Longispora fulva: one gene and its partner. The protein of the gene in region 2 interacts with the protein of the main gene of each other region in a pairwise test. Links are inferred from orthologs where the notes say so. Each region holds a gene or a part of one and is shown on either strand. Other genes may lie near its edges.

Region 1 (10,974 bases), 950 kb from region 2 along the record:
CAGGGAACCGGGCTCGGGCGAGACGTACAGCCCGGTGAAACCCATCACCTGGTCGTCGCAGTCCAGCGCCACGGTGACCCGCAGGTGCTGGCCGCGCTCGGCCAACCGGTGCTCCATCTCGCGGATCCGCTCCGCCGTGTACCGGGACGGGGCCTCGTCGGCGTCCCTAGGCGCGTCGTTGATCGCCTCGCGGGCCACGGCGTAGGAGTCGATGAGCGCGTCGGGTGCCGGGCCGTCCCAGGTGCGCAGGCGGTACCCGTCCGCGAGAGGCGGGGCCGGCGAGGTGAGCGGCAGTCGGAGCAGGGCCCGGCGGTACCGGCCGGTTGTGCGGGCGCCGACCGACTCCAGAAACGCGGCGCCGTCGGGGCCGGCCGTCCAGCCGATCAGGTTGCGGCAGCCGGCCGATCTGGCCTCGTCGATGGCGTACGCCAGCAGCCGCCGGCCGTGCCCCGCGCGCCGGTGGTCGGCCGCGATCGACAGGGCGTGCAGGTAGCCGGTGTCCTCGCCCTCGCGGACGGTCAGGCGGGCGAAGCCGACGAGTTCGCCGGACTCCGAGCGCAGGGCCTTGTTCCACAACCGGACCGTGGCCGACGTCGGGCCGAAGTCGCGGCGCAGCTCGGCTTCGGTCGGCAGCGGCTCGTCCGGCGCGACGGCGGTCAGATGGGCGCACGCGAGCGCGTGCAGCTCCGCCCAGCTCCGATCGGTGGCGGTGGCGGGATCGAAGGTCACCAGGCGCATAGGTCCGAGCCTAGTGTCCGGCGCGCACTGGCACCGCCCCGTTTGTGGGCCGCTGTCCCCAGGGCGATGGTTCGACTCAGACCGGGACGGGGACCGCGCGGCAGCGCGCGCTGACCGGGACCCCGGTCGGCCGCTGTCTCCGGGTCGGGGACGCGGCGTAACCGTCGAAAAAAGGCGGGGCCGGCCATCCTGCGCCGGCCCCGCCTCGCGGGGTTGCTAGCTCTCGCCGCCCGCCTCGACCACGTCGATCGCGGTCACGTCGGACAGCTGGTACTTCTTCACCGCCTGCGCGACCACCTCGGCCGGCACCTGGCCGGTCGCGGCGAGCTGCTGGAGCGTGGCGACCACGATCGACTCGGCGTCGACGTGGAAGTGCCGGCGCAGCGCGCCCCGGGTGTCGGAGCGGCCCCAGCCGTCGGTGCCCAGCGAGGTGTACTCGCCCGGGACCCAGCGCGAGATCAGGTCCTGTACGGCGCGCATGAAGTCGCTGACCGCGATCTTCGGGCCCTGCGCGTCGGCCAGCTGCTGGGTGACGAACGGGATCCGGGCCGGCTCCTCCGGGTGCAGGAGGTTGTGCTCCTCGCACTCGATGGCGTCGCGGCGCAGCTCCGTCCAGGAGGTGACCGACCAGACGTCGGCGGCTACGCCCCACTCCTCGGCGAGGAGGTGCTGCGCCTTGACCGCCCAGCCCATGCCCGTGCCGGAGGCGAGGATGTTCGCCCGGGGCAGGTTGGGGTGCTGGGCCGCCTCAGCGTAGCGGTAGATGCCCTTGAGCAGGCCGTTGACGTCGAGGTTCGCCGGCTCGGCGACCTGCAGCGTCGGCTCGTTGTACACCGTCAGGTAGTAGATGATGTCCTCGGGCGCCTCGCCGAACATCCGGCGGAGACCGTCTTCCATGATGTACGCGATCTCGTACGCCCACGCCGGGTCGTACGTGACGATCGCCGGGTTCGTGGCCGCGATCAGGTGGGAGTGGCCGTCCTCGTGCTGCAGGCCCTCGCCGTTGAGCGTGGTGCGACCCGCCGTGGCCCCGATCAGGAAGCCCCGGGTCATCTGGTCGGCCGCCGCCCAGATGCCGTCGGCGGTGCGCTGGAAGCCGAACATCGAGTAGAAGATGTACAGCGGGATGATCGGCTCGCCGTGCGTGGCGTACGAGGTGCCGGCCGCCGTGAAGCTCGCGACCGAGCCGGCCTCGTTGATGCCCTCGTGCAGGATCTGGCCGGCCGTGGACTCCTTGTACGACAGGAACAGCTCCCGGTCGACCGGCAGGTAGTTCTGGCCGTGCGGCGAGTAGATCTTCGCCGTGGGGAACATGGCGTCCATGCCGAACGTGCGCGCCTCGTCCGGGATGATCGGCGCCCAGCGCTTGCCGATGTTCTTGTCCTTCATCAGGTCCTTGAGCAGGCGGACGAACGCCATGGTGCTGGCGACCTTCTGCTTGCCGGAGCCCTTCTTCAGGTCGGCGTAGGTCTCCTTCGGCGGCAGCGCCAGCGGGATGACCTTGCGGCTGCGGCTCGGCAGGCTGCCGCCGAGCTGGGAGCGGCGCTCCATCATGTAGTGGTACTCGTCGGAGTCGGTGCCCGGGTGGTAGTACGGCGCTGCGTACGGGTCGGCGAGCTGCTCGTCGGTCACCGGGATGAACAGGCGGTCCCGGAACGTCTTGAGGTCGTCGACCGTCAGCTTCTTCATCTGGTGGGTGGCGTTGCGGCCCTCGAAGTTGCCGCCCAGGGTCCAGCCCTTGATGGTCTTGGCCAGGATGACCGTCGGCTGCCCGGTGTGCTCGACCGCCGACTTGTACGCCGCGTACAGCTTGCGGTAGTCGTGCCCGCCGCGCTTGAGACCCCAGATCTCGTCGTCGGACATCGGCTCGACCATCTTCTTGGTCCGCACGTCCCGGCCGAAGAAGTGCTCCCGGACGAACGCGCCGGACTCGGCCTTGTACGTCTGGAAGTCACCGTCAGGCGTGGTGTTCATGAGGTTGACCAGCGCGCCGTCGCTGTCCGCGGCGAGCAGCGGGTCCCACTCCCGGCCCCAGACGACCTTGATCACGTTCCAGCCGGCGCCACGGAAGTGGCTCTCCAGCTCCTGCATGATCTTGCCGTTGCCCCGGACCGGGCCGTCGAGGCGCTGGAGGTTGCAGTTGACCACGAACGTGAGGTTGTCCAGCTCCTCGCGGGCCGCGATGCCGAGTGAGCCCAGCACCTCGGGCTCGTCCGTCTCGCCGTCGCCGAGGAACGCCCAGACCCGCTGGTCGGAGGTGTCCTTGATGCCCCGGTTGTGCAGGTAGCGGTTGAACCGGGCCTGGTACACGGCGTTCAGCGAGCCGAGGCCCATCGACACCGTCGGGAACTCCCAGAAGTCCGGCATCAGCCGGGGGTGCGGGTAGGACGGCAGCCCGCCGCCCGGGTGCGACAGCTCCTGGCGGAACCCGTCGAGCTGGTCCTCGGAGAGCCGGCCCTCCATGAACGCGCGGGCGTACATGCCGGGGCTGGCGTGGCCCTGGTAGAAGATCTGGTCCCCGCCGCCCGGGTGGTTCTTACCCCGGAAGAAGTGGTTGAAGCCCACCTCGTACAGGCTGGCGGAGCTGGCGAAGGTGGAGATGTGACCACCGACACCCACGCCGGGGCGCTGGGCCCGCTGGACCGTCATCGCGGCGTTCCATCGGATGAAGGCCCGGATCCGGCGCTCCAGGGCCTCGTCGCCCGGGAACCACGGCTCGCTCTCCGGCGGGATCGTGTTGATGTAGTCGGTCGTGGTGAGCGGCGGGACGCCGACCTGACGCTCACGGGCGCGTTCGAGAAGACTCAACATCACGTACCGGGCGCGCTGCCGGCCTCGCTCGTCGATGACCCCGTCCAGCGACTCGATCCACTCGAGCGTCTCCGCCGGATCGATGTCCGGAAGCTGGCTCGGAAGGCCGTCGCTGATGACCGGGCGCTTGCGTTCGGTGGCCACGGGCGTTCCTTCGTGTTCAAGAAAGTCGGCTTTTCAGTCCTCATCCTGCCCTGCTGGGGGTGTTCCGTCACGCCACCCGGCCACGTACGCGACGATCAACACAGCTACCCACCAGTAGCTTTACGGCCGTTCAGGGGTTCCGGAGCCGCCCGCCGCACCGTTGAGGTGGTCAGACGGGTATTCTCCGGCGAGTTGGCCAAATTCAGCAGGCGCGCTACTTGCGCCGGGGCAGTATGGCTGTGTGGACTACACACTGCGGGCGTCACTGGGACGACCGCGGACTTCGACGAGGAGGCACTCGACAGTGAGCGCGACGGCTGGCCAGGCCGACGGTATCAAGAGCCTGGTAGACCGGCTCGGGGTTGAGCCGGGCATGGTCGTAATGGAGATGGGGTACGACGACGACGTCGACGAGGATCTCCGCGACGCACTGATCGACCGCTGCGGCGAGCTCGTTGACGAGGACACCGATGAGGTTGTCGACGTTGCGCTGCTGTGGTGGCGTGACGGTGACGGCGACCTGGTGGACATTCTCGTGGACGCGCTGAGCCCACTGGCCGACGACGGTGTCGTCTGGCTGCTGACTCCGAAGTCCGGGCGTGACGGTCACGTCGAGCCCAGCGAGATCACCGAGTCGGCCCCGACCGCGGGGCTTCAGCAGACTTCCAGCATCAGCGCGGGTGCGGACTGGGCAGCGGTCAAGCTCGTCGCCCCGCGTTCCGCCAAGAAGCAGCGTTAAGGAGTCCTGTGACCCTCCAGAGCGGCACCACGGCACCCGAATTCTCCCTCAAGGATCAGAACAACCAGGATGTCGCGCTTGCCGACTTCCGGGGTACCAAGAATGTTCTGCTCGTCTTCTACCCGCTCGCCTTCACCGGCATCTGCCAGGGCGAGCTGTGCGAGGTCCGGGACAACCTGTCGGCGTTCGCCAGCGACGACGTGCAGATCCTGACCGTCAGTGTCGACTCGCCCTTCACCCACAAGGTGTGGGCCGAGCAGCAGGGCTACGACTTCCCGCTGCTCGCCGACTTCTGGCCGCACGGCGCGGTCGCGCAGGCCTACGGCGTCTTCAACGACGAGAAGGGCTTCGCCAACCGGGGCACCTTCCTGATCGACAAGGACGGCGTGATCCGGTTCGCCGAGGTCAACGGGCCCGGCGAGGCGCGCGACCAGTCCGCGTGGACCAAGGCGCTCGCGGCCCTGGCCTAAGGATTTCCGGAACCTACCGGCGGCGGGTTATTGTTGCCGCCGCCGGCTGGGGCGCGTAGCTCAGTGGGAGAGCATCCGCCTTACAAGCGGAGGGTCGGGGGTTCGAAACCCTCCGCGCCCACCAGTGTGACGAGACGCTGACCTGCACACATGGGGTCGGCGTCTCTTGCTGTCCGGATCCGGACGGTGTCCGTTGGTGACCCCCGATCGCCATGATCACCCGGGAGATGTTGCACGCGAGTTGCACGCCTGGATGTTCGTGAGAGCGGGCCGAGGGGGATTCGAACCCCCGGTGGGGCATGGCACGCCAGTGGCCCCACGCACCTTCACGCTTCTCCGCGCGTGCGCGGATAGTGAGTCGCCGTCGTCCTGGTCCTCATCGGGTCCGGTGCCGGGCCGCAACCACAACGGTCGACGTGGCAGACCGCCTGCGGCTTCCCGTGCGCCGGCCGACCGGAAGGGGAGAGCCGGGGCACGGCTGCCGCTGGGCGGCCCGCCGCACCGGCCGCCGCGCCGCGAGGCGCGGCCTTGATCCTGTAGAGAACAATTCGGCAACCACTCGGGGCGCACGCTAGCCGTCTTGAGTCGGATGAAGAATCGGGTTGATCTTTACGAGCATCTCGAGCAGCCTGCCCACGCCTTGCCGTACCTGGCTGCTGTCGTTACGGGCTAGCTCCTCGCATTCCCGCACGGCAGCGTCCCGCTCATCGGCGAACACTAAGAACACGTCAAGCACCGCCGTGTGAATCCAATCGGCGTGGTTGGGGTTAGCGGTGGCAAGAGCTGAGGCGACCACCGCCAGCCCAACGCCGTCATGACGTCGCAGCAGCGCTTCCGTCGTCGCGCGCGTGACGAACGTGTCGCTGGCGTCAAGCACGAGATTCAGTAGCATCTGGCGCGCCGCCGGCATCTCGGCAAGGCTGGCCAATGCACGCCCAGCGTCCGCCCTGTCGCGGAAGTCGGAGCTTCCCGCAAGCCTTATCAGCGCTGCCACTGCTGAGTGTCGTGCCTCTTCCCTCATGGGACCATTCTGTCGGCCGTCGTGCCTCCGGCATGTCAAGCGATCAAGTGGCACGGACCAACCTAGTGGAGAAGCCCGCGTCCACCAGGCGCTCGAACGCTGCGCGTACCTTGTCCGGCATCGGCTGAGGGATCGCGAATCCAAGCGTTGCGTACTCGATGACCCGTTGGGTGCCACCGACGAGCATGTTGACGACTCGGTCGATGTCCCCGATGCTCTCGGTGTACTCGGCGAACGGCAGGGGACGGGAACGCACGTCACCTCGACCTCGGGCCAGAGATGTTGCACGTCAAAGGCTGTGACCTGCGGACACTGCTGCGCCGACGTGCGGAGGGCGGGGGTTCGAAACCCTCCGCGCCCACCAGCGTGACCCAGCCGGCAGTCGGTCGACTACGACATGCCCTGTTCGACGGCCCGGCTGTGCCGTCAACAGGACCCCCACCAACAGTTAATGACTGTTAATCGGGTTAAGGCTGCCTTGAGGGAACCTTCATGTCTTGTTAGCTGACGTCGCGTGACGATGCGGACCTTCGCTTGGTGCGAGGCGTGTACGGCGGCTGTCCACGGAGCCCGTACACGGTGGCCTCGGAAGGACGCCCCCTCACATGACACATGCAATACGTCGGCGGACCGCGCTGATCAGTACGGCGCTCCTGGCCGGTGGGGTGCTGGCCGGCGTCGGCTTCGCCGCCGTCGAGCAGCCGAGCGCGGACCGCGACGTCGTCGTCCGCGAGGCGCTCACCGCGCTGACCGCGTCGTCGGGTCAGCCGGCAGCCCGTTCGTACGACGGGTACACCGCCCGGGACGTCGCCGTCGAGGCGGATGGCAGGCGGCACGTCCGGTTCAGCCGCACGTACAAGGGTCTGCCGGTGCTCGGCGGCGAGGTGGCGCTGCACAGTGGCCCTGACGGCCACTTCGACCCGGTCGCCGGGCCGGCGCTGAACGTCGCCACCACCCCGAAGCTCGACGCGGCCACCGCGACCGGCGCGATCGGCAGGTACGCCGGCTACACGGTGAAGGACACCCCGTTCCTGGCCGTCGACGCCCTCGACGGCGCGCCGGCCCTGGTCTGGGCGGTGCGGGCCGACAAGGTCGCCGCCGACGGCACCCCGAGCAACGCGACCTTCCGGGTCGACGCGGCCTCGGGCAGGGTCCTGGGCGCCACGGACAGCATCCACACCCTCGCCGCCGCCGGCTCCGGCTCGGGCGCCGCGCCGGCGCGGGCGGTGAACGCTGGTCCGGTCGCCGGGAACGGCAAGGGCCTGCTGGTCGGCAACGTGGCGATCGGCGTCAACCAGAAGGCCGACGGGACCTACGAGCTGAAGGACCCGAACCGGGGCAACATGGAGACCCGCGACGGGCAGAACAAGGGTGACGGCTCCGGCCCGCTGTCGCTGTCGCAGACGGTCGCGTTCTCCAGCGCCACCAGCACTTTCGGCAACAACGCGAACAGCGACCGGGCGTCGGCTGCCGTGGACGCGCACTACGGCGTGGCCGCCACCTGGGACTACTACAAGAACGTGCACGGCCGCAACGGCATCGACGGCCAGGGCACCGGTGCCCGGTCGGACGTGCACTACGGCCAGAACTACGAGAACGCGTTCTGGGACGACGGCTGCTACTGCATGACCTACGGCGACGGCGCGTCCAACACGCACCCGCTGACCGAGCTGGACGTGGCCGGGCACGAGATGAGCCACGGCGTGACCTCGCACACGGCGAATCTGGACTTCGGCAGCCCCGGGGCCGGGATCTTCAAGGAGTCCGGCGGGATCAACGAGTCCAATAGTGACATCTTCGGCACTCTGGTCGAATTCTATGCGAACAATCCGAACGACAACCCGGACTACTACATCGGCGAGGTCCTCGACCTCAACGGCAACGGCACGCCGCTGCGGTACATGGACGACCCGACCAAGGACGGCCGGTCGAAGGGTTGCTGGACGGCCACCATGGGCACGTCCTACGACCCGCACTACACCTCCGGGGTCGGCAACCACTTCTTCTTCCTCACGGCCGTTGGCTCCGGTGCGCGCGCCGTCAACGGGGTGAACTACAACAGCCCGACCTGCAACAACGCCCCGGCGGTGAACGGGATCGGCAACGACAAGGCCGGCAAGATCTGGTACCGGGCGCTGACCACCTACATGGTGAGCACCGAGACGTACCCGAAGGCGCGGATTTCCACCCTGAAGGCGACCAACGACCTGTACGGCGGCGCGGAGTGCACCGCGATCAAGGCCGCGTGGACCGCCGTGGGCGTCGTCGCCCAGGCCGGCGAGCCGGCGTGCGCCGGTCCCACCCCGAGCCCGAGCGCGTCGGCCAGCCCGACCGCGCAGCCGTCGCCGACCGTCTCGGCGTCGCCCACCCCGACCGGTTCGGCCTCGCCCACCCCGGCCGGTTGCGCCGGCCAGCAGCGGGTCTCCAACGGCGGGTTCGAGGTCGGCACCGCGCCGTGGACCGGGACCACCGCGGCGATCAAGGCCGCCACCACGGGCCAGCCGGCGCACGGCGGTACCCGGATCGGGTGGCTCGGCGGCAAGGGCGCCACGGCGACGGAGTCGCTGTCGCAGCAGGTCACCATCCCGGCCGGTTGCAAGGCGAGCCTGAAGTTCTACCTGCACATCGACACCGCGGAGTCGGGCAGCACGGTGTACGACAGGTTCTCGGTCCTGGTCGGCGGCACCACGCTCGGCAGCTACTCCAACGCCAACAAGGCCGCCGGGTACGTGCTGCGCACCTTCGACCTGTCGGCGTACGCCGGCCAGACGGTCACTCTGAAGTTCACCGAGAGTGAGGACTACTCGCTACAGACCAGCTTCGTCCTCGACGACGTGAGCGTCACGACCTCCTAGGCACCGCAGGGAAGAGGGGTGGGGCCGGCCGAAACATGGCCGGCCCCATTTGGCGACTGGGTAACCGTTTACCTGGCCGGGCGCAGGACATACACTCCGTGCACGAGTGGTGCGACCCCAGGGGGTTGACGTGGGATCCGATCTCGAGGCCGAACTCGACCGGGCACTGGTGGACGGGCCGTTCCACCTGGCGTTGTCGCTGGCCGTGCGCCGCCGGGGCCTGGGTCTGGGCAGGCTCCAGTGTCGGCTCGCCGAGCGCGGCATCAAGATCAGTACGGCCACGTTGAGTTACTGGTGCACCGGGCGGTCCCAACCCGAGCGGGCGGAGTCGCTGCACGGGGTCGCCGTCCTGGAGGAGCTGCTGTCGCTGCCGGCCGGGTCCCTGGTCGGGCTGCTCCGTTCTCCCCGGGCCCGGCCCCGGGGCGGCCGCCGCAGCAACCGCGACCTGGATCTGCGGGCCTGGGACTCCGACGAGGTGCTCCAGCTGGCTGAGCCGCTGAACATTCCGAAGCGGTCCGGGCTGCAGACGTTGAGCATCGATGAGCAGATCACGCTCGGCGCGGTCGGGGGCGATCAGCGGTGCCGGGTCCGGCAGACGCTGGTGGCGCTCGAGGACGGGGCGAACCGGCTGGTCGAGCTGTGGCAGGCCGACGAGCCGGGAGGGCCGCCGGCCAGGTACACCGACCTGCGGGGTTACCGGATCGGCGAGGTGCGGTGGGAGGCGGACCGCGGCTTTCTCGGCACCGAACTGCTGCTCGACCGGCCGCTGGCGGCGGGGGACACGACGGCGGTGGAGCATGTCGTGCATGTTCCGGGGCCCACGGATTCGACCAGGCTCGGGCGGATCCTGGCGCATCGGGTGCGGATGTACACCCTCCAGATCGTTTTCGCCGGGGGAGTCGTGCCGGCCCGTTGCGAGGCGTTCCACCAGACCTCGCTGACCGCTCCCGAGGACGGACTTCGCGAGGTGCTGCCCGACCACATCCCCAGCGTGTGCATGGTGGTCACCGACGCGCGGCCGGGGGTGTACGGCATCCGGCTGGACTGGTGACCGCGTCCGTCGGAACCCACTGGCGGCGGATTATCGTCGCCGTCCGCCGGCTGGAGCGTGTAGCTCAGTGGGAGAGCATCCGCCTTACTGGCGGAGGGTCGGGGGTTCGAAACCCTCCGCGCCCACCCAGTTTGACCAGGGCCTCTACATCGCAGGTAGAGGCCCTGGCCTATTTTTTGCCCGTTTCGTTGGGCTATGCATGGAGTGAGTAGTTGGCTGCACGGTGGCCGCGTACCGTATTTGATACGGGCTGAGTGGAGTCAATTGAACTACTCAAGTTCGGCTGGCGCGGCAATGGCGCGGCCCCCGTGCCAATATTCAAGGTATGGCCGAACGCGATTCCCAGCCCGTCGAGAACGACTACCGGCACCTCCCGCCCCGGATCCGCCCCGAGGACATGATCGAAACCCAGGCGACGGACCCGCCGAACGAGGACGTCTTTCCCGAGGGCTCCGTGGCCAGGTGGACCATCGGGAACGTTCCTACCGGCTTCTGACTCAGACCCGTGCTGTCATAACGCCAGCTGGTAGCGGGTGTACTCGTCGAACGTGGCGACCGCCGCGAATCCGAGTCGCCGCAACACCGCCACGCTCCGGTCGTTGCCATGCGTCACCCCGGCGAAGAGGTCGGTGGCCCTCAGGCTGACCCGGGCGTACTCCGCCACGGCCCGGCCGGCCGCCGTCGCGTACCCGTGGCCGACGTGCCCGGCCCCCAGCCAGTACCCGAGGACGTAGTGCGGCGGCTTGACCGGGTTGAGGTCGATTCTGCCGATCAGGGTGCCGTTGAGGCGCAGCCCGTAGTGCAGGTTGTCGTCGTCGGGGGAGGCGAAGTAGTCGAGGATCTCGGTGCGGGTGGCCGCGACCTCCTCGGCGTAGTCGGGCCCGAGGTGGTCCCGGCTGGCCTGGAGTAGCTCGAAGTACGCGTCGGCGTCGGCCACGCCCAGCTCGGTGAGGACCAGTCCGGCGCGGTCGGTGGTCAGCGGGGGCAGGCTCATGGCTGTCGAACCTATGGGGCAGCCCGGACGTCGGCAAAGCGATTTCCGGGGTGCGGCGCGCCCGAAATGGGTAACATGAAGGAGATTTTTTGGGAGGTGCTGGCGATGCGCATCGTTCGAGGCACGGTCCTGGCGGGGTTGGTCGGCACGG
Region 2 (10,412 bases):
GGAGGTCATCGACCGGGGCGAGCCGCGTATTCTCGTGGTCACGGCCGAGGCGGGGGTCGGCAAGAGCCGGTTCGCGGCCGAGGCGGCCCGCAAGGCGGCCAAGCGCGGGACCAGGACGCTGTCGGTGCGCTGCGCGGCGTACGGGGAACGCAGGAGACTCGCCCCCCTCGCCGACCTGGTCCGGGTCGCCATCGGGCTCAACCCGGAGGACAGCAACACCCACCCCGGGCTGACCAAGGGCGTCGCCGAGGAGCGGCTGCGCCGGGTGTCCGAGCGGCTGGCCAAGGGCGGCAAGGTCAAGGATCCGATCAGCATCGACCTGCTGCTCGCCCTGCTCGGCTTCGGCGAGCTGCCGGTCATGCAGCCCGAGCGGCTCGGCAGGGAGCAGTCCGAGGAGGAGGCGGTCCCCGCGGCCGTCGCCACCCTGATCTCCGCGCTGGCCACCGAGACCCCGCTGCTGGTCGAGGTCGACGACGCGCACGACGCGACCCCGCAGAGCATCGACGCGCTCGGCGCGATGCTGTCCCGGCTGACCGGGCCGGTGCTGGTGCTGCTGCTGGGCCGCCCGGAGCTGGTCCGCACGGCCGGGGTGCTCGGCCGGATCTCCGACGCCGAGGTGCACGCGCTGTCCCCGCTCCGGGGGGCCGACGCCGCCCGGCTGCTGTCGGCGTACCTCTCGGGTGGCCGGCTCGCGCAGGCCGACGAGGACAAGCTGCTCGCCACCGCGCTGGGCAACCCGTTCTACCTCGCGGAGCTGGTCACCCTGCTCCAGGAGCGCGGCCTGCTGACCTCCGTGGACAACCAGTGGACCCTGGAGCCGGGCTCGCTCGACGGCCGGCTGCTGTCCCGGGACCTGGCCGCCGTCCTGGCCGCCCGCATCGACGCCCTGCCGCCCGAGTCGCGTTCCGTGCTCCGGGCTGCGGCCGTCGTGGGCGACACCGTTCCGTCCGGTGCGCTGGAGATGCTGCTCGGCTCCCAGGAGGACGAACTCGAACCGGTGCTCGAAGAGCTGCTCAGCCGACGGATGCTGCGCCGGCTACGGTACGGCTACTCGTTCACCACCCCGCTGATGCGCCAGGCGGCGTACGCGGGGGTGGGCATGGCGGACAAGGCCGAACGGCACGCGGAGCTGGCCCGCTGGGTGTCGGCCTCCCCGCCGGCCGGCATGTCCGCCGTGGACGTCGACCTGTTCATCGCCGAGCACGCCGAGCAGGCCCTGCACTTCGGCCAGGCCATGGGCCTCCGCGAGGACCAGGACGAGCCCAACCGGCCCAGCGTCACGCGGCTCGGGGTCGCGGCCCTCGGCCGGCTGGCCCGGCGCTCGGTGTCGGGTGGGGACCCGACGCAGGCCGCCCGGTACGCCGAACGCGCCGCGGCCCTGTCCGGCGGTGCCCTGTCAGCCTCCGACCAGGTCACCTACGCCCGCGCGCTGCTCCAACTCGCCCGGCCGCACGACGCCCTCGACCACGTGGCGCCCGTCCTCGCCGACGCCGACCCGCTGGTGCGGGTGCAGGCCCAGCTCCTGGCCGGCCGCGCCCACCGGGTGCTGGGCGACGCCGAGCAGGCCGTGCGGCTGTGGACGGAGGCCCTCGCCGGCGCGGAGGCCGCCAACATCCCCACCCAACGGGCCGAGGCGCTGCTGCGGCTCGGGATGGCCGACTACCTGGCCGGGCAGCTGACCGAGGCCGCCCAGCGGTTCGAGGCCGCGCACAAGGTCTCCGTCGACTCCGGGGATCGGCGCAACCAGGCGTGGGCGTTGCAGCACCTCGGCTGGGTCACCACCACCCGGGGCGACTTCGATGCGGCCGACACCGTGCTCGGCCGGGCCGCGCGCCTGTTCGCCGAGCTCGACGACCCGGTCGGCAGAGCATGGATCCGGGGTACGACGGCCTTCGCGCGCCTACTCGGCGGCAAACTCGCCGAGGCCCGCCGGCTCGCCACTGCCTTCCTGCCGTTCGGCGAGCGGGTCGGTGAACACTGGGCCGTCGGGACCCTGCGCAGTGTGGAGGCGTTCGCCGCCGCCGAGCTGGGCGAGCTGGCCGAGGCCGACCGCGAGGCCCGGCGGGCGTACCGCGACTTCGCGGCCACCGACGACGACTGGGGCCGGGGGCTGGCCATGATCGTGCGCGGGGTGGTCGCCCGGGGGCTGGCCGAGCCCGCCCAGGCCGTGGACCTGCTCAACGAGGCCGAGGCGTACTCGACCCGGGCCGGCCACCCGCTGCTCATCGGCATGGCCCGCACCATCCGGGGCTATGTCCGGCTGGAGCTGGGGGACGTCGCGGCGGCCGAGGAGGAGGCGTTGCAGACGCTGAAGCTCGTGTCGACGTACGACGCCCAGGACGCGGCGAGGGTCGGCCCGCTCGTGCTGCTCGCCGAGGCCCGGCGCGCCCAGGGCGACGTCGACCGCGCGCTGGAACTGCTGGAGGAGGTGTCGGCGTGCGCGGCCTGCCCGTCGCTGCTGCTGCCCCGCACCCAGGCCGTCGCGCACTACGCCCAGGCGCTGCTCCAGGCCGGCAGGATCGACGAGGCTGTGGCGCACGCCCGGTGGGCGGCGGAGTCCCCGGTGGAGGAACTGCGCAGCCGGATCGTGGCCCAGCGGGCACTCGCCTCGGCGCTGGCCGCCGCCGGGGAGCTGGTGGAGGCGCGGGAGGTGGCGACGGTGGCCGTGGAGCTGGCGTACTCGACGCAGCAGCTCGCGGAGCGGCCGGCGAGCGACGCCCTGCTGGCATCGCTGACGACCGGTGCGGCGCACCCCGACCAGGCCAGGGTGACCCCGGCCCTCTGACCAGCGCGGGAAGACCGCCGCGTGCCGAAGAAGGGACGCGGCGTAACAAATAAAGATCTTGATCTTGCTCTAAGGCGCAGTGGCCCGCTGCGGGCGAATCTGGCAAGCAGTGAGCAGGTCCGCTAGGGCCAGCCCTGCGGACCTGCTCACTGCGCCGTCCAGATTCGTTCTCGGCGGATCCCGTCAGACCCGGGCGCGCCTGGCCAAGCGCTCGGGGTCCAGGATGATCACGCTCTTGCCGTCGAGGCGCAGCCAGCCGCGCGACGCGAAGTCCGCCAGGGCCTTGTTCACGGTCTCCCGGGACGCGCCGACCAGCTGGGCCAGCTCCTCCTGGGTGAGGTCGTGCGTGACCCGCAGGACGCCGCCGTCGCGGGTGCCGAACCGGCTGGCCATCTGCAGCAGGTTCTTGGCGACCCGGCCGGGCACGTCCGTGAAGATCAGGTCGGCCAGTGCGTCATTGGTGCGGCGGAGCCGGCGGGCGAGGACTCGGAGCAGCTGCTCCGCGATCTCCGGCCGGTTGGTCAGCCACGGACGCAGGGCCTGCTTGCGCAGCCGGGACAGACGGGTGTCGGTCACCGCCGTCGCGGTCGCCGTCCTCGGCCCGGGGTCGAACAGCGAGAGCTCGCCGATCATGTCACTCGGGCCCATGACCGCGATCAGGTTCTGTCGCCCGTCCACAGCCCGGCGACCGATCTTCACCTTGCCGGACAGCACGATGTACAGACTGTCCCCAGGCTCACCTTCGCTGAACACGACGTCACCCTTGCGGACGTCGATGTACTCCATGTCCTTCGCGAGCGCCTCGGCGGCCTCCGGATCTACCCCCTGGAAGATCCCGCTGCGACCCAGTACCTCATCCATCGTCTGCAACCTCCACTCGCGCAGGTGTGCCCGCGCGAGTCGAGTCTAGGCCCATCGTTGTCGGAAACGGGCCAGCACCCACGATCAAGGTCGTTTTCTCCGTCGGACACGATGGGGGCGTGGACGGCACACTCACCTCACGGCCCGAATCCGGGTTCCAAATCCCCATTTTGTACTGGAGACTTCCCGCCCCCATGACGGCGGTCTCCAGCGGTGTGCATGGCGGCGGGCTGGGCGTCCGAGACTGGGTCCTCAACGCGACCGTCCCCATGTCCTACAGCCGGCCGGACCCGTCCGAACATGTCGGCGAGTTGGCGGCGGGGCTCGGACTGACCGGTCCCGGGGTGGGGCTGCTGACCGGGGTGGACGTCCGCGAGGTGGTCTCGGCCGCCGACGCCGGGGTGACGGCGCACGCGACCGTCGGGCTCGGGAGCCCGGCCTGGGCCGCGGCCCCGGACGGGCACCTGCGCCGGATGCGGCCGGGCACGATCAACCTCGTGTGCTTCCTGCCGGTCCGGCTGTCCGACGCGGCACTCGTGAACGCCGTCGCCACGGCGGCGGAGGCCAAGGCGCAGGCGATGTGGGAACTGGGCATCGAGGCGACCGGCACGGCGAGCAACGCGTCGTGCCTGCTCTGTCCGGTGACGGGCGAATCGGAGCCGTATGGCGGGCCGCGGTCCGTGTGGGGCGCGCGGCTGGCACGGGCGGTGCACGCGGCGGTGCTCGAAGGCGGCAAGGCCTGGCTGGCCAGACCCCGCGCGTGGGGCTGACGCCCGGTCCGGGGGCCGTTTTGGGGCCGGGGCCCGCTGACCTTCCCGTGGAGGTGCCGTCGGGCAGGGTGCGGAGACGCGGCGTAACCGAATGGTGGTCGGGTTTTTAGTCCGGAGGGCGGTGCTGGTCGGGGATGTCGAAGAGGTCGTAGACCCGGGACTCGATGTCGTCCCAGTGCCAACCCTCCTTCGCCCACTGCCCCAGCTGGGCGAAGTGGTCGTCGAACGCCGTCGAGGACAGGTCCATCCCCACCTCCGGTGGCTCGGTACGCGGACCGGGAACGCCACCGAACGGCGTCGTCGGCTGGTCGCGCTCCCCGAAGCTCATGCGCGTCGGCCGGCGCTCGGCAGGAGTGACTCGCACGCGCCCCGCCACTGGCCGAGCTGGTCGGCCATTGCCGTGCCGGCCCGCTCGACCTTCGCGAGGTCGGTGCCGATGTCGGCGAGCAGGGCCAGGCCCCGGCGCAGCTCGGAGTAGATCTCCTGGGTCTGGGCCGGGACCAGCCAGATCTTCAGGCTGCGGTCCGGGTAGACCAGGGCGCGCAGGCGCGGCAGGGGGCCGTCGAGCAGTTCGTCGGCGAGGTCGAGGACCCGTTCGGTGCAGCGGGCCCAGGTGGCGGACACCCTGGTCAGCTCGGTGGCGACGGCGTGGTCGAGCTCGGCGACGCCGGACAGGCCGGCCCGCCAGTGGCGCAGGTGGCCGTCGAACTCCGCGCCGGCCGGCGTCCGCCAGGTGGGGATGCCGGCACCGATCTCGTCGAGGACGGCGGCCGTGCCGGTGCCGAGGGTCGCGTACGCGGCGGCGAGCCAGCTGAGCCGCTCGACCCGGCCGGTGAGCGGGCCGGTGACGAGGGCGCGGAGGTTGTCGGTGGTCAGCCGGTGCCACAGGTCGGTGTATTCGGCGAGGCGTTCCTCGGTGCCGGCGAGGCGCTCGTGGCGGTGGAACTCGGGGATCGGGAGCGGAGGAACGTCCGCGCCACCCGGGCCGGTGCCGCCCGTGGCGGCGTAGCCCGGGGCGGACGAGCTGCCCCGCAGCCTGTCCAGGCTGGTCGCCGCGTCCACATCCCGCGCCCGGTACTCCCGGGCCGCCTGGCCCAGCAGGTGCGCCGTGCGCCCCAGCCCGGACTGGCTGTCCCGCAACACCTGGGCGTGTGCCTGCGCGAGCCCGTCGAGGGGCTCGCGCAGGTCACCCATGTCGTCGACGGCGCGGCAGGTCACGTCGGCATACCGGCTGAGGGCGTCGAGGCTGGCGTCCAACCCGTCGAGCACGGCGGCGAACCCGTCGAGCTCGTCCGGACTGAACTCGACCTGCGCCATGGGCGGCACATTACCATTTGCCCGCCACGCCCATCGATGCGAAGGACGGCTATCGGACCGTCTCGACCGTCCCCCGCAGACGGGCCCGCTCGGCGGCGAAGACCGCGAGGTGCGAGTTCAGTGAGGCCTCGCCGCCGCTGCGGATGTGTTCGGGGTCGCCGGTGCGGACGGCGGCCGTGAAGGCGGCCATGATGCCGTCGTCGCCGCCGCCGTGCCCGCCGGAGGCGCTGGCGTCCCCCGTGGACTCCGCCTCGACGTTCTCCCAGGTGCGGGTGGCGAACTCGAAGACCCGGACGGACTCGCCGTCGCCGTCGAGTTCGCCGTGCGTACCGAAGATGCGGGTCTTTCTGTGGGCCTGCTCGTTGAACGCCGTCATCGTGAACGCGCCGCTCGCGCCGCCCTCGAACTCCAATGCGACGACCTGGTGGTCGACGACGTCGTTGTCGCAGGCGTAGACGCACCGGCCGTAGGGGCCGTCGCGCAGCGCCTCGTCGAGGGTCTCAGCCGTCGGGTCGGGGGTGAGGATGGTCAGTGGCCAGCCGCGCCGGCCCTCGTCGAAGAACCGGTTGTAGATCTTCCGGGCGTCGTACGAGCAGTCGGTGAGCGCGCAGTCCGTGCACCGGTCGGCCGCGCCGGCGGGCTGGTTGTCCCGGGTGAAGTGCGCGAGGCCGCCGAAGCTGGAGACCCGGCTGATCGGCGCGCCGACGACGTACTGCAGCCAGTCGATGTCGTGGCAGGACTTCGCCAGCAGCATGAACGTCGACTCGGCTGTGTTGCGCCAGTTGCCCCGGACGAAGGAGTGCGCCTGGTGCCAGAAGCCGACCGGTTCGAGGTGCTGGATGCTGACGATCTTCCCGATCCGGGGCAGCGCCTGCCGCACCAGCGCGGTGTAGGGCGTGTACCGCAGCACGTGGCAGACGGCGAGCATCACCTTGGCCTCGGCGCAGGCCGCGACGATCCGCCGGCACTCGTCCTCGGTGGGAGCCAGGGGCTTCTCCAGCAGGATGTGGTAGCCGGCGGCCGCGAACGCGAGGGCAGGTTCCAGGTGGTCGGCGTCCTGGGTGCAGATCGCCACGGCGTCGGCGATCCGCTCGCCCCTGGCGATGATCTCGCGCCAGTCCGTGAACGCCTCGGCCTCGTGGGCGGTGACGAGCTTGTCCCGGTACTCGACCCGGGGCTCGGCGACGGCGACGACCCGGGCGTGCTCGGGATGACGGGCGACCCAGTCGGCGTACGAGCCGCCCCGGCTCCCGGCCCCGACGATGGCGATGGTTATCTGCGACACCAGCCGAGTATTGCTGAACTCTTTCTAAAAGGCCAGAGGCTAGGCTGCCCCGGCTGAGGCTTCGGCTGAGAGAGGTGCCCGATGGTGGCAGGCGGGAAGAACTGGCTGGTCGCAGGCCTGGCGGCGGTGATGCTGCTCGGCGTCGGCGCGGTGGTCGTCGGCTTCACCATCGACACAGATGAGCAGAAGAAGCCGGTTTCTGCCGGTGTGCCATCGACGGAATCTGTTCCCGTCCCCACGCCGTCGGCCGAGCCGCCCACGGTGACCATCACCGGCACGGGCGACGTGATCATGGGCGCGGCCCCGACCCTGCTCCCGCCGAACGGCGGCAGGGACTTCTTCCAGCGGGCCCCGCTCACCGGCGACCTGATCATGGGCAACCTGGAGAGCCCGCTCACCGAGGACACCGGGCACAAGAAGTGCAAGGAGGTCAACGGGAAGCCCGAGGAGGGCTGCTTCGCGTTCCGACTGCCGCCAGGCTACGCCGAACACCTCAAGACGGCCGGGTTCGGCGTCCTCAACCTCGCCAACAACCACACACTCGACATGGGCCCGACCGGGCTGGCCAACACCCGCAAGACCCTCGCCACGGCCGGGCTCAAGCCCACCGGCGGCCCGGGAGAGATCACGATGGTCGAGGTCAAGGGGCTCAAGGTCGCGGTGCTGGGCTTCTCGCCCTACTCCTGGGGCGCGTCCCTCCTCGACGTCCCCAAGGCCGCAGAGCTGGTCCGCACGGCGGCCACCCAGGCGGATCTCGTCGTCGTCCAGATGCAGATCGGGGCGGAAGGGGCGGCGTACGCGCACGTCAAGCCGGGGACGGAGAACTTCCTCGGCGAGAACCGGGGCGACCCGATCAAGTTCGCCCGGGCCATGGTCGACGCCGGGGCCGACCTGATCATCGGGCACGGGCCGCACGTGCTGCGCGGGATGGAGTTCTACAAGGGCAGGCTCATCGCGTACTCGATGGGCAACTTCTCCGGGTACCGCGTGCTGTCCAGCGCCGGGCCGACCGGGATCGGCGGCGTGGTGTCGGCGACCCTGCGCGCGGACGGGACCTGGGTCTCCGGAAAGGTGCTGCCGACCGTGATGGTGGACGGCGGGTATCCGTCGATCGACCCGAAGAAGCAGGCACTGACCCTGATCCGGGACCTGTCGAAGGCCGACCTGAAGGCCAGCGCCGCCACGATCGGAGACGACGGGGCACTGACGCCCCAGTAGGCTCGGGGTTGTGACAGACTCGCCCGTCCGGCGGCGGCGCCGACCCTCGCACGTCCCGGCCTCCGCTCCGGTGGAGACCCCGCTCGCGCTCAAACGACGCGCCAGGAAGATCAGCCGGGAGCTGGCCGCGCTGCATCCCGACGCGGTGTGCGAGCTCGACTTCACCAACGTCCTGGAACTGACCGTCGCGGTGATCCTGTCCGCCCAGTGCACCGACGTGCGGGTCAACCTGACCACCCCGGCGCTGTTCGCGAAGTACCGGACGGCCGAGGACTACGCCAGCGCGAACCGCGCCGAGCTGGAGGAGATCATCCGGCCCACCGGCTTCTTCCGGAACAAGGCCACCTCGCTGATCGGGCTCGGCCAGGGGCTCGTCGACCGGTTCGGCGGCGAGGTGCCCGGGACGATGGCCGAGCTGGTCTCGCTGCCCGGGGTCGGGCGCAAGACCGCGAACGTCGTGCTCGGCGACGGATTCGGGGTGCCGGGGCTGACCATCGACACCCACTTCCAGCGGCTCGCCACCCGGTTCGGATGGACCACGTCCACCGACCCGGTGAAGATCGAACACGAGGTCGCCGCGCTGATCGACCGTCGGGACTGGACGATGCTGTCGCACCGGATCATCTTCCACGGGCGTCGGGTGTGCATCGCGCGGAAGCCGGCGTGCGGGGCGTGCTCGCTGGCGCCGCTGTGCCCGTCGTACGGGGTGGGACCGACGGAACCGGAGGCGGCCGTGCGGCTGCTGAAGGGGGACCGGGTCGCGCAGATCGCCGAGCGGGCGGGCATCGAGCTGTGAGACCGGGAGCGGCGCGGCGCGAGGCCGGGCGGCCGGCCGGGGACCCCAGCGGCCACGTGACCCACACCTACAGCGGACCGGCGCTGGACGACGCGACGCTGGGCACGCTCGTCAAGGAGCACCTGTGACCGACCTGCCCGACTGGCTGCCGCCGATCGTGGAGCGGATCAACGAGTCCACCACGGCGGACTTCACCCGGTTCGCGCCGCCGGAGTCCGGGGGGCGGCGCAGTGCGGTGCTGATCCTGCTCGGCACGAGCCCGACGACCGGGGACTTCGCCCCTGCCGCCGACGTGCTGCTCCTCGAGCGCGCCGCGACCCTGCGCAACCACGCCGGCCAGCCGGCCTTCCCCGGCGGCGCCGCCGACGAGGGCGAGGACGACCCTGCGGTCACGGCGCTCCGCGAGGCCGAGGAGGAGGTCGGCCTGGACCCGGCGAGCGTCCAGGTCCTCACCACCCTGCCCGACCTGTGGATTCCGGTCAGCGACTACATCGTCACCCCGGTGCTCGCCTGGTGGCACTCGCCGCACCCGGTGGGCCCGGTCGACGCCGGCGAGGTGGCCCGGGTGGTCCGGGTGCCGATCGCCGACCTGGTCGACCCGGCCAACCGGATCCGGGTCCGGCACTCCAGCGGGTACGTCTCGCCGGCCTTCGAGGTCGCGGACATGCAGGTATGGGGTTTCACGGCCGGAGTGTTGTCAGTGCTCCTGGATATCGCGCAATGGTCCGTTCCGTGGGATCAGGATCGGATTGCCGAGCTGAGATAGCCTGGCGTCATGCCCGGCCACCTTGTCGACATCATCCTCGTCGTCCTCGCCCTGCTCTTCGCGATCAACGGCTACCGGCAGGGTTTCGTGATCGGGATCCTGTCCTTCGTCGGCTTCTTCGGCGGCGCCCTGCTGGGCCTGCAGGTGGCCCCGTCCATCGCGGTCTACTTCGACAGCCCCACGATCCGGGTCCTCGCGGCCCTCTCGGTGATCTTCGCGATCGCGCTGCTGCTCCAGGCGCTGTGCGCGTGGCTCGGCAGCCGGCTGCGGCAGGGCATCCGCGACAGCGGGGCGCAGGTGCTCGACGACATCGGCGGCGCGCTGGTCTCGATCGTCGCCGTGCTGCTCGTCGCGTGGATGGTGACGGCCCCGCTGGCGTCGTCCTCGGTGCCGGGCCTGTCGAGCGCCATCCGGAACAGCAGCATCGTGAGCACGGTCAACGCCGTGATGCCCGACCCGATCAAGGGCATCTACAAGGAGCTGCGGGACACGGTCAACACCAACGGCTTCCCCGAGGTGTTCGGTGGGCTGGCGCCTACCAACGTTCCCAGTGTGGGGGAGCCCGACGGCGCGTTGGCCGGGTCGGACGCGGTGCGCCGGGTGCACGCGTCCGT

The links.
Region 1: the proteins of nth (region 2) and aceE interact in binary tests that used the Escherichia coli proteins (3 or more experiments, as listed by UniProt). The link is inferred for Longispora fulva from one-to-one orthologs.

The regions. Positions count from the first base shown.
Region 1 is NZ_JADOUF010000001.1:5,083,875-5,094,848, reverse strand. Bases 755-4,087 are described here. They hold aceE (pyruvate dehydrogenase (acetyl-transferring), homodimeric type), read right to left. Parts: upstream 3,694-4,087; coding sequence 955-3,693; downstream 755-954. Other genes in these bases: IW245_RS22725 (DUF3052 domain-containing protein), read left to right, coding at 3,998-4,087. In the rest of the region: IW245_RS22735 (GNAT family N-acetyltransferase), read right to left, coding at 1-738; more of IW245_RS22725, read left to right, coding at 4,088-4,432; IW245_RS22720 (peroxiredoxin), read left to right, coding at 4,441-4,902; IW245_RS22710 (hypothetical protein), read right to left, coding at 5,474-5,923; IW245_RS22700 (M4 family metallopeptidase), read left to right, coding at 6,529-8,778; IW245_RS22695 (hypothetical protein), read left to right, coding at 8,909-9,829; IW245_RS22685 (hypothetical protein), read left to right, coding at 10,155-10,325; IW245_RS22680 (GNAT family N-acetyltransferase), read right to left, coding at 10,341-10,823; IW245_RS22675 (hypothetical protein), read left to right, coding at 10,929-10,974. UniProt on the Escherichia coli protein: Component of the pyruvate dehydrogenase (PDH) complex, that catalyzes the overall conversion of pyruvate to acetyl-CoA and CO(2).
Region 2 is NZ_JADOUF010000001.1:6,044,045-6,054,456, reverse strand. The notes cover bases 7,399-10,169. They hold nth (endonuclease III), read left to right. Parts: upstream 7,399-8,306; coding sequence 8,307-9,032; downstream 9,033-10,169. Other genes in these bases: IW245_RS27315 (MarP family serine protease), read left to right, coding at 9,808-10,169; IW245_RS27320 (NUDIX hydrolase), read left to right, coding at 9,157-9,798; IW245_RS41795 (hypothetical protein), read left to right, coding at 9,029-9,160; IW245_RS27330 (CapA family protein), read left to right, coding at 7,399-8,236. In the rest of the region: IW245_RS27360 (AAA family ATPase), read left to right, coding at 1-2,785; IW245_RS27355 (Crp/Fnr family transcriptional regulator), read right to left, coding at 2,969-3,646; IW245_RS27350 (adenosylcobinamide amidohydrolase), read left to right, coding at 3,766-4,416; IW245_RS27345 (hypothetical protein), read right to left, coding at 4,523-4,744; IW245_RS27340 (hypothetical protein), read right to left, coding at 4,741-5,733; IW245_RS27335 (Gfo/Idh/MocA family protein), read right to left, coding at 5,783-7,018; more of IW245_RS27330, read left to right, coding at 7,100-7,398; more of IW245_RS27315, read left to right, coding at 10,170-10,412. UniProt on the Escherichia coli protein: DNA repair enzyme that has both DNA N-glycosylase activity and AP-lyase activity. The DNA N-glycosylase activity releases various damaged pyrimidines from DNA by cleaving the N-glycosidic bond, leaving an AP (apurinic/apyrimidinic) site.